Regions from separate parts of the Staphylococcus nepalensis genome, predicted to be linked through region 2. Evidence: predicted binding sites of a transcription regulator. Region 2 holds the regulator's gene; each other region holds the start of a gene.
The links. Region 2 encodes NrdR, which represses ribonucleotide reductase genes. Its sites were predicted from a motif close to AACACNATATATNGTGTT; they were not measured.
Positions count from the first base shown of each region.

Region 1: a site for NrdR is predicted at 1,184-1,201, ahead of nrdI (class Ib ribonucleoside-diphosphate reductase assembly flavoprotein NrdI). Genes of this name have one in related genera too.
Region 3: a site for NrdR is predicted at 1,616-1,633, ahead of nrdD (anaerobic ribonucleoside-triphosphate reductase). Genes of this name have one in related genera too.

Region 1 covers NZ_CP017466.1:2,373,808-2,377,106, reverse strand. Annotated here, with positions in the region: gene BJG89_RS11400 (DMT family transporter) at 1-743, opposite strand, end outside; gene nrdI (class Ib ribonucleoside-diphosphate reductase assembly flavoprotein NrdI) at 1,447-1,845, shown strand; gene nrdE (class 1b ribonucleoside-diphosphate reductase subunit alpha) at 1,808-3,299, shown strand, end outside.
Region 2 covers NZ_CP017466.1:1,358,569-1,361,867, reverse strand. Annotated here, with positions in the region: gene dnaI (primosomal protein DnaI) at 1-392, opposite strand, end outside; gene BJG89_RS06395 (replicative helicase loading/DNA remodeling protein DnaB) at 396-1,787, opposite strand; gene nrdR (transcriptional regulator NrdR) at 1,788-2,258, opposite strand; gene gap (type I glyceraldehyde-3-phosphate dehydrogenase) at 2,522-3,299, opposite strand, start outside.
Region 3 covers NZ_CP017466.1:330,840-334,138, reverse strand. Annotated here, with positions in the region: gene nrdD (anaerobic ribonucleoside-triphosphate reductase) at 1-1,572, opposite strand, end outside; gene BJG89_RS01460 (AEC family transporter) at 1,829-2,752, opposite strand; gene BJG89_RS14445 (hypothetical protein) at 3,041-3,208, opposite strand.

The DNA of each region.
Region 1 (3,299 bases), 1.0 Mb from region 2:
AATAATGCTGTGAAGATAATAGACGCATACGTAAATATTGAAATATCTTTAGCTGGCGCGAAACTATATGCTAAGGTAATACCAATTTGGCCAGCTGCCGCCGCTAGTCCAGCGCCTATCAAATAAATGACTTGCATAGTAGACATTGGTTCGAATGTGAACATTGTAAATGGAATGAGCACTATAATAGAAAAGAATGAAAAGTAAAATACAATTGTATAAGGTGCTTCTCTATTACTTAATGCGCGAACACACGTATAAGCACTTGCAGCAAAAATACCTGAGAATAACCCACCAATAGCTGGTATCATTGATGAAGAAAATTCTGGTTTTACAACGAATAACATACCAAAAATGGCTACAATCATTGCAATAAATTGATAGTTTCGAACTTTTTCATTTAAGAAAATTAAACTAAGTAGAATAGTCCAAAAAGGATTTAATTTCATTAAAGTATCTGCATCACTTAAAATCATATGGTCAATTGCATATATATTTAATAGTACGCCAATTAATCCTAGTGCAGAACGAGAAATTAATAATGGTTGGCTACTTAATTTACCAAAAAGCGGTTGTTTGTATTTAAAAATAAAATATAAAGGTATAAACATTGCAACTAAATTTCTAGCCAATGACTTCTGAAAGACAGGGAGATCTCCAGCTAATCTAAAAAAAACAGACATAAAGCTAAAGCCAATTGCAGAAATTAGAATAGCAATAATACCTTTCATTTTTGGATTCACATATATCGCCTCAATTTTAATAATTTAACGTATCTATATTAGCATAGTTAATTAGATTATGTATATATGCTTGAAACGAGAGAAAAAATATAATACGCTACTAATACGAACAAACGTTCTTTTGTTGAGGTTGAAATGAGAAAAAAGCTCGAAGCTATTTAAAAGTATCATCAATTAAAAAATAAAATATATAAAACGCAATATACCACATTGAATGGATCAACGTGCGTACATCAAGGGCTACAGAAGAATTGAAAAAAGCAAGCATTGTGACTCTAAAAATGATAAAAAAATTTTTGAACAATGAAAAAATGATTTTAAGGTTGAATTGGTGCCATTTTCATTCTCTTTTCATCATTTTGTCATAAATTAAAGGCTTTTAATCAGTCGATGAGTTATGTATAATGAAACACATAATATAGTATTACTATTAGAGACGAAACACTATATATTGTGTTTCAATAGACAGTCAATTTATTTATAATAAATCAAATTTAAAGTAAAATCACACAGTTTTAGGCTTTGAATAATGACAAATAAGGCATTAATACTTAAATGTTGAGTTTTTACATACCTGCTTAATAGAATTAAAAGTTACTATATATAGTGGTTACTTCAATCATTTAAAACATATTAATATTATACCTCGAAAGCCTTTCGATTTTCCATTTTACATATGTCTATTTAGAAAGAAGGTGATCCAATGAAAGTGGTATATTTTTCATTTTCCGGCAACGTGCGTAGATTTATTAAACGAACTGAACTAACTGACGTTATGGAACTCACGCAGAATAATTGTTCTGAGAGAATAGAGGAGCCATTCGTTTTGGTCACTGGGACAATAGGATTTGGTGAAGTGCCCCAACCAGTTCAATCATTTTTAGATGTAAATGAAGATTTATTAAAAGCTGTTGCAGCAAGCGGAAATCGTAACTGGGGACAAAATTTCGCGAAAGCTGGACGATCTATTTCGGAACGCTATCAAGTTCCATTGCTATTGAAGTTTGAAGTACAAGGTACAGCAAATGATGTAAATGAATTTAAAGAGAAGGTGGGTAATTTCAATGAAGATTATGGACGAGAAGAAATACAATCATATTGAATTAAATAATGAGGTTACAAAGCGTAAAGAGAATGGTTTCTTTAATTTAGAAAAAGATCAAGAAGCGTTAGCAGTTTATTTAGAAGAAATTCAAGATAAAACAATTTATTTTGATAGTGAAATTGAACGCCTTCGTTATCTTGTAGATAATGACTTTTATTTTGATGTTTTCGAAAAATACGCTGAAGCAGATTTGGTGGAAATTACAGATTATGCTAAAAGTATCCCGTTTCGTTTTGCAAGCTATATGTCAGCTAGTAAATTCTTTAAAGATTATGCATTAAGAACAAATGACAAATCTCAATTCTTAGAAGATTACAAGCAACATGTTGTCATTGTCGCGCTTTATTTAGCAAATGGACATAAACCTACAGCTAGACAACTTATTTCAGCTATGATTGAACAACGTTATCAACCAGCAACACCTACATTTTTAAATGCTGGTCGTGCGCGTCGTGGTGAACTCGTATCATGTTTCTTATTGGAAGTAGATGATAGTTTAAATTCAATTAACTTTATCGATTCCACAGCTAAACAATTGAGTAAAATTGGTGGCGGCGTTGCGATTAACTTATCTAAATTACGTGCAAGAGGTGAAGCGATTAAAGGCATTAAAGGCGTAGCCAAAGGTGTCTTACCAGTTGCAAAATCTCTTGAAGGCGGCTTTAGTTATGCAGATCAATTAGGCCAACGTCCCGGTGCGGGTGCTGTATATTTAAATATCTTCCACTACGATGTTGAAGAATTTTTAGATACTAAAAAAGTGAACGCAGATGAAGACTTACGTTTATCAACGATTTCTACTGGATTAATCGTACCTTCAAAATTCTTTGACTTAGCTAAAGAAGGTAAAGATTTTCATATGTTCGCGCCGCATACAGTTTACAATGAGTACGGTGTTACACTAGATGATATTAATTTAGATGAATATTATGATGATTTAGTTGCTAATCCAAATGTTGATAAAAAGAAAAAAGATGCTCGTGAAATGTTAAATATGATTGCTCAAACACAACTACAATCTGGGTATCCATATTTAATGTTTAAAGACAATGCTAATAAAGTGCACCCAAACTCTAATATTGGTCAAATTAAAATGAGCAACTTATGTACTGAAATTTTCCAATTACAAGAAACTTCTATCATTAATGACTATGGTATGGAAGATGAAATTAAACGTGATATTTCATGTAACTTAGGTTCTTTAAATATTGTTAACGTTATGGAATCAGGGAAGTTTAAAGACTCAGTGCATACAGGCATGGACGCGTTGACTGTAGTGAGTGACGAAGCTGATATACAAAATGCGCCGGGCGTTAGAAAAGCCAATAGTGAGCTTCATTCAGTCGGCTTAGGTGTTATGAACTTACATGGCTATCTTGCTAAAAACAAAATTGGCTATGAGTCGGAAGAAGCTAAAGATTTTGCTAATATATTCTTTATGATGATGAATT
Region 2 (3,299 bases):
TATATATCGCTCAATTTTGCATTCAATGTATCACGTTGCATATGATGTGAAGAGATTAAATGCGCATTAAATTTCTCTTCGTCATATTTTATTTTACAAGGACAAGGAAGGTAACGAATCTTGATATGTTGATTTTCTACGTATAATTCTGGAATATGACCTTTAACAAAGTTAGGACAGTCTTTAAAATCGTGGCCGTCATAATGTTTTTCTTGGTCTTTATATTCTTGCAAAATATTTAAATCTTGGTCGATCATTGCGTTTGTTACTTCAGATTGGTGTAATTCTAAAAATGTTTTTACGTCAGGATCGTTTATGACATCTTTTTTAATCTTTTCAATTCGTTTACTTAAATCTTTAGAATCACCCATAATATGATTGAAAGACTTCATATATTATTCCTCCTCTCTCTTGCTATTTAATCGTTTTAATAACGCTTCACGATCTCTTTTTAATGTTTCATCTTCATCAGCATTTACATTATTATCTGAAGTTTGTGAATTAGAAGCTTTGTTATCACGTTCTTCTAACCATTTCGGTGTCATTTCTCTAGAAACAAGTTGTTTAGGTTTATATTTACCCTTTGTAACTTGATTGGAGTGAGTGTCTTTGGGTTGATTTACCTTCTTCGCGTAATGATAAGCCTGTTCTGCCGTCTTAATTCCCTTTTTCTTCCAATTTGATGCAATTTCAAAAATATATGATTTAGGAAGTTTCATATCTTCTTTTAACATCACGAATTGTAAAAGTATATTAATCACACCAAATGGCAACTGTTCTCTCTCAATCAATTCTTCAATCATGTATTTTTGCTGTGTTGTCGGTTCAGATTCAGACCAAGATGCAAGCATATCAATTGGACTCGTTTCATCTAATTGCTTTAACCAATTGTTAGATGCATCAGATGGTTGTATATTTTCCCCACTATTTTCATTATTATGATAGTTTGTTTCTTGAGCATTCAGTTTCGGCAACTGTTGTTCATGCTCAATAAGATAGTACGTTCTTGCATGTTTACGCAATTCTTCAAAAGAGAGTGTTTGCGCACTCGTAATTGATTTCAAAATAATACGTTTCATGGCTTCTGGTGTTAAACCATATAAAGTTGCAATTTGCGTTATCAGCATTTTCGCTTCATGATTAATAATCTTTGTACTGATAAAATGGTTTTGTAATAAATCATATAGTGTTTCAAAATCAAAGTGCACATGTGATAAATCCATACCACCATACGCCTCTTCACTTTCAATCTGTTGTGTATCTACAGTCATTGATTTATTAGGCACTTTAAAAACATCAGTAAAAGTACGTGTGACATCTTGGTACTGGTCTAAATCGATAGACACGTAATCCTCAAAATGTGCCTTTAATTGAAAATAGCGTTGTTTACTGACCTCGCTATATAAATATACTGACAGCATAGGGTCATTGAAAAATTGCTGAGATGATGGCGGTTGAATTAATTGATATACAAAAGAAGAATGTTGCTGATTATGGTTAACATAAGATTTTACTAATCCTATGCCCTCTAACAAATCCATTTCTTTTCTAAATTCAAGTAAATTTATCTTCAATTCACTCATGATAATATAATGTGTCAATACCATATCTTGTTTAAATTCAACAAACTGGTTTAAATAATGGTATAAACCAATCGCCTTTGATCCTATCATGGGCGTAAATAATCTATTTAGTATTTCTAAATGTTTATGATTTAGATAAAACCGGCGTATGACATGGAAATCGTCATGTGGCCTCAAACCATAATCATAGGGCTGTAATCCCATTTAAGAATCACTCCGTTTATTCTCTGCTAAAATCCCTTGCATTGATTGCAATAATTGATCAACATCTTTAAATTCTTTATAAACTGACGCAAAGCGTACGTAAGATACTTGATCGACATGCATTAATAAATTCATCACATGTTCTCCTATTTCTCTAGAAGAAATTTCTGCATGTCCTTCATCTCGCAATTTCCATTCTACATTATTTGTAATATCTTCTAACTGTTGATAGCGTACTGGTCTCTTCTCACATGAACGCACTAAACCATTTAATATTTTTTCACGTAAAAATTGTTCTCGTGTACCGTCTTTTTTCACAACGATTAGCGGTCGTTTTTCAATATGTTCGAACGTAGTGAACCTTGTGCTACATTGTTCACATTCTCTTCTACGTCGAATCGCATTTACTTCATCAGCATGTCGTGAATCTACAACGCGAGAGTGCGTTGAACTACATTTCGGGCATTTCATCGAATTACCACCCTCTCAATTTGATTACCTTACATTATACTACAAATCTTTAAGGCACAAAAGATTGCTATTACACAATTCAGCAATTAGTTTTAAAAAGCATTTCGTTTATAATAAATATTTGAAAATAAAAACTCCTTTTAATGTAAGATATCTGTTCTTACTTTAAAAGGAGTTTTGTATTATCTTCAATAATAAATAAATATTCATTCATAATCAATTAATTTAGATAATGTTATATTTTGTGTTTATTAAATAAGGTATTAATGTGCTACGGTTGAAATATTATTTTTTAATAACTGACCAATTTCTTCGGCCACATCAACCACTCTGTTTGAGTATCCCCATTCATTGTCATACCAAGCAATCACTTTTACTTTGTTATCGCCCATTACCATCGTACTTTGCGTATCAATAATTGCTGAATGTGGGTTTGTATTAAAGTCCATTGATACAAGCGGTGCATCTTCAGTTGCAATCACATGGTCTAACGGGTGGTTTTTAAATGCTTCGTTAACTTCTTCGGCTGTTACTGAAGTATCTAAATCCACTACTAAATCTACTAAAGATACATTTTTAGTTGGCACTCTTAACGCCATGCCATGTAGTTTACCTTCTAATTCAGGTAATACTTCTTTAAGTGCTTTTGCAGCTCCTGTGGAAGTTGGAATGATGCTTTCATTGCATGAACGTGCACGTCTTAAATCTTTATGTGGATTATCAATGTTGTTTTGGTCATTAGTAATAGCATGAACAGTTGTCATTAAACCATTTTGAATACCAAATTGGTCATTTAATACCTTAGCTACAGGTCCGATACAATTTGTTGTGCATGAGGCGTTGCTAAAGATATCGTATTTTTCGATATCTAATTGGTCATCATTAACACCTTTAACTATCATTTGCACAGCACCGCCTTTAGAAGGCCCTGTTAACAATACTTTTTTAGCGCCAGCTTTAATATGTGCGATAGCTTTATCCCCATGGTTGAATTTACCTGTAGCTTCAATTACAACGTCGATATCTAGTGCTTTCCAAGGT
Region 3 (3,299 bases), 1.0 Mb from region 2:
TTTTATATTGTGTGTTAATTTTGGGTATTCACAATAATGTATATAACCTCCACTAGCATAAAAAGGATAATCTTTTTCAAAATCAATTTTCTCAAAAGGTGTTATGTCTTTTCGAACATCATAGTGGAATGAATTTTGATAATATCCTTTACTTGTAATATCTGCTATATTTCCAAATTTTTCCCTATCTAATCTACAAAAACGGTCTGTTAACGATTCACTTGGCGTACTGTATATGCTAAACCAAATATCATATATTTCAGTCCATTTGAGTTGATAGACTTTCATCGCTTTTAATATATCTAATGTAAAGGCTTTTCCTTTAGATGTTTTTTCCCAATTAGCGCCATAAAATACAATAGCGGCTTCATACAAACCAATATAGCCTATTGAAAGCGTTGCGCGTTTACCTTTAAATAAGGACATCACACTATCTTCATCGGTCAAACGATGTTTAAAGGCGCCATTTTTATATAATATGGGTGCATTGTCTGGAGTTGCTTGTTCTAAACGTTCAATCCTATAAACTAGTGCATCGTGCATCACTTGCATGCGTTCATGAAATAATTTCCAAAAAGATTCCATATTACCTTTTGACTCTAAAGCGATTCTAGGTATGTTAAGCGTCACTACCCCCAAATTACATCTACCATTATTCTCTCCTTCACCATCTACATTTTTCCAAAGTGGTAAAAATGAACGACAGCCCATTGGTGCTTTAAAATCACCTAATATTTCTACCGTTTTATCGTAATTTAATATATCCGGATACATTCTTTTTGTAGAACATTCTAATGCTAATTGTTTAATATCGTAATTCGGATCGTCTTTACTATAATTAATGCCTTTTTTAATAGAAAATACTAACTTAGGAAAAATGGCAGTAATTCGATCTTTACCGAGCCCTTTAATACGTGTTTGTAATATCGCTCGTTGAATCTTTCGACTATATCGATCTGTGCCTAATCCAAAACCGAGCGTGACAAATGGCGTTTGGCCATTTGAAGTGTAAAGTGTATTAATCTCGTACTCCAAACTTTCAATAGCATCATCGATATCTTGTGTAATTTGATAATCAATATACGTTTCTATATGCTCTTTTTCGACAAATTGCGCTGCTAATTTACGATGTTTTATTTCATTATATTTAGCGTAGCAGCTTAATAGTTCATCCACTCTATCAATTGTGCAACCACCGTATTGGCTACTAGAGACATTCGCAATAATTTGCACCAACTGCGCTGAAGCAGTTTGAATCGATTTTGGTGAGGTCACAGAAGCATTTCCTATTTGAAAACCATTTTTCAACATACTTTCAGCATCAATTAAGCAGCAATTTGTAAGTGGTTGAAATGGATGGTAATCCAAATCATGGAAATGTATATCCCCATTTGTATGTGCTTCTGCTACATGTTTTGGTAATAAATAGTCTAAGGCGTATGACTTCGAAACAACACCTGCTGTTAAATCTCTCATAGTAGAAAATGTAGCACTATCTTTATTTGCATTTTCATTTATCACTGTAGGATCTTTTGTAATAAGATTTGTTAAATCCTGTTCAATTTTATTCATTTTGCCCCTCTTTTCTATATATTGTATTTAATTTATAATCTAAGACACAATATATAGTGTTTCAATTCAAAAGAAGTCAATTAACAAATCCGTCACAACTTTGTTAAGAATTTTCGAACATTAATTTTTATTTAAAAAAATTATACATTAATCATATTAGTTATCTATTATTAATATCATAAAAAACCTGAGACATTAACTTGTCCCAGGTTCTTTGACTAATAACATGAAAATAATAATAAATTCAAATATTAATCTAGAATAATATTTGGGAAGCATAGATGACAACAACTACAGTAATGGAACTTAATAAAGTAGATAAAAAGACAAGTTCTGCTGCTAATTCTGGATAATTATCATATTCTTGGGCAATAACAGAACTATTTACTGATGTTGGCATTGCAGAAGCAATAAATAGTGTTTGTGCAATAATGCCTTCTATACCCATAATTTTAATAATTATAAATGCTATTATAGGACCAACTACTAATCTCACAAATATAAAAACATAGGTCGATGGCCATTTGAGACTGAAATTGATATTAGCAATCTGTGCACCAAGCATAATTAAAGCAATTGCAATCATTGCATCAGCCACGTAATTAGCTGGTGTCCAAATAAATTCCGGTACGGGCACATCAGCATAATTTAAAGTAATTGCAAATAGTAAAGCGTAAAGCACTGGCATTTTGAAATAGCCTAACATAGCTTTGAGTTTACCAATTTGGGCAGACTGAATCGCAAATATACCGTAAGAAAAGGTGAAAATATTTTGTAATGACAGTACGATTACTTGTACTGACATTGCCAATGGATCCCCTTTGAACACTAAATCGTTAACTGGCACCCCATAATTGCCAGAGTTAAAAAATAATACACTATTCGTTAGTGTTGTAGCTTCACCTTTATCTCTCTTTTTAAATAAAGTTAAAATTTTACCAACTAAAAAAAGAATAAATATGTATATAATGAAAAAAGCTACTATATATAATAATAAATGTATTTCAAAATTCGTCTTATAAAACTTAACAAAAATAAAACCCGGTACAAACACATATATATTCAATTTTGCTAATGTTTTTAAATCTAGGGTGAATTTTTTCTGTAAGACAAACCCCAGTATAATCATTATAAAAATAGGTAGCAACACAGTTCGCAATATGTATAACATTTCACTCATGGTAGAACACTCCCCTTTAAGAAAAATTATACATGAGTCATATCTATTTTTGTTAAAAATGCATCAAATGTTTTATTTATAAATAGGCGCCGCCATTTAATAGTACTAAGCATTTATACATTACTATTAAAATTAGGAGCGAAATAGAAATCAGAAAATTAAAATATGATTCCCTACTTTTGCTCCTATAATGATACCTAAATTTTTAAAGTTTCGTGTATAAATTAATTTATACACTTATCATTTAATAACTTCTTATAGTTTACGATTATAACCTTGAAAATTATTTTATTTGCCGTTATTACTATCTTCTTTTTCGTTTTTATTTTCATTACTTATGTTATTTTCACCTTTATTCTCTTGTTCTCTTTTGTTTCTTTTCTTTTCTTCCATAATTGACATAACTATAAACCCAATGACCAATAATGGTGTAAGGATACCAATCATCATCATCATTTAACTCACCCCATTTTATTAATTTCACTTTTAATTTTTATACTAATACTTTATTACCAATTTACACGTTTTTAGAAACTTCCTCAATAGA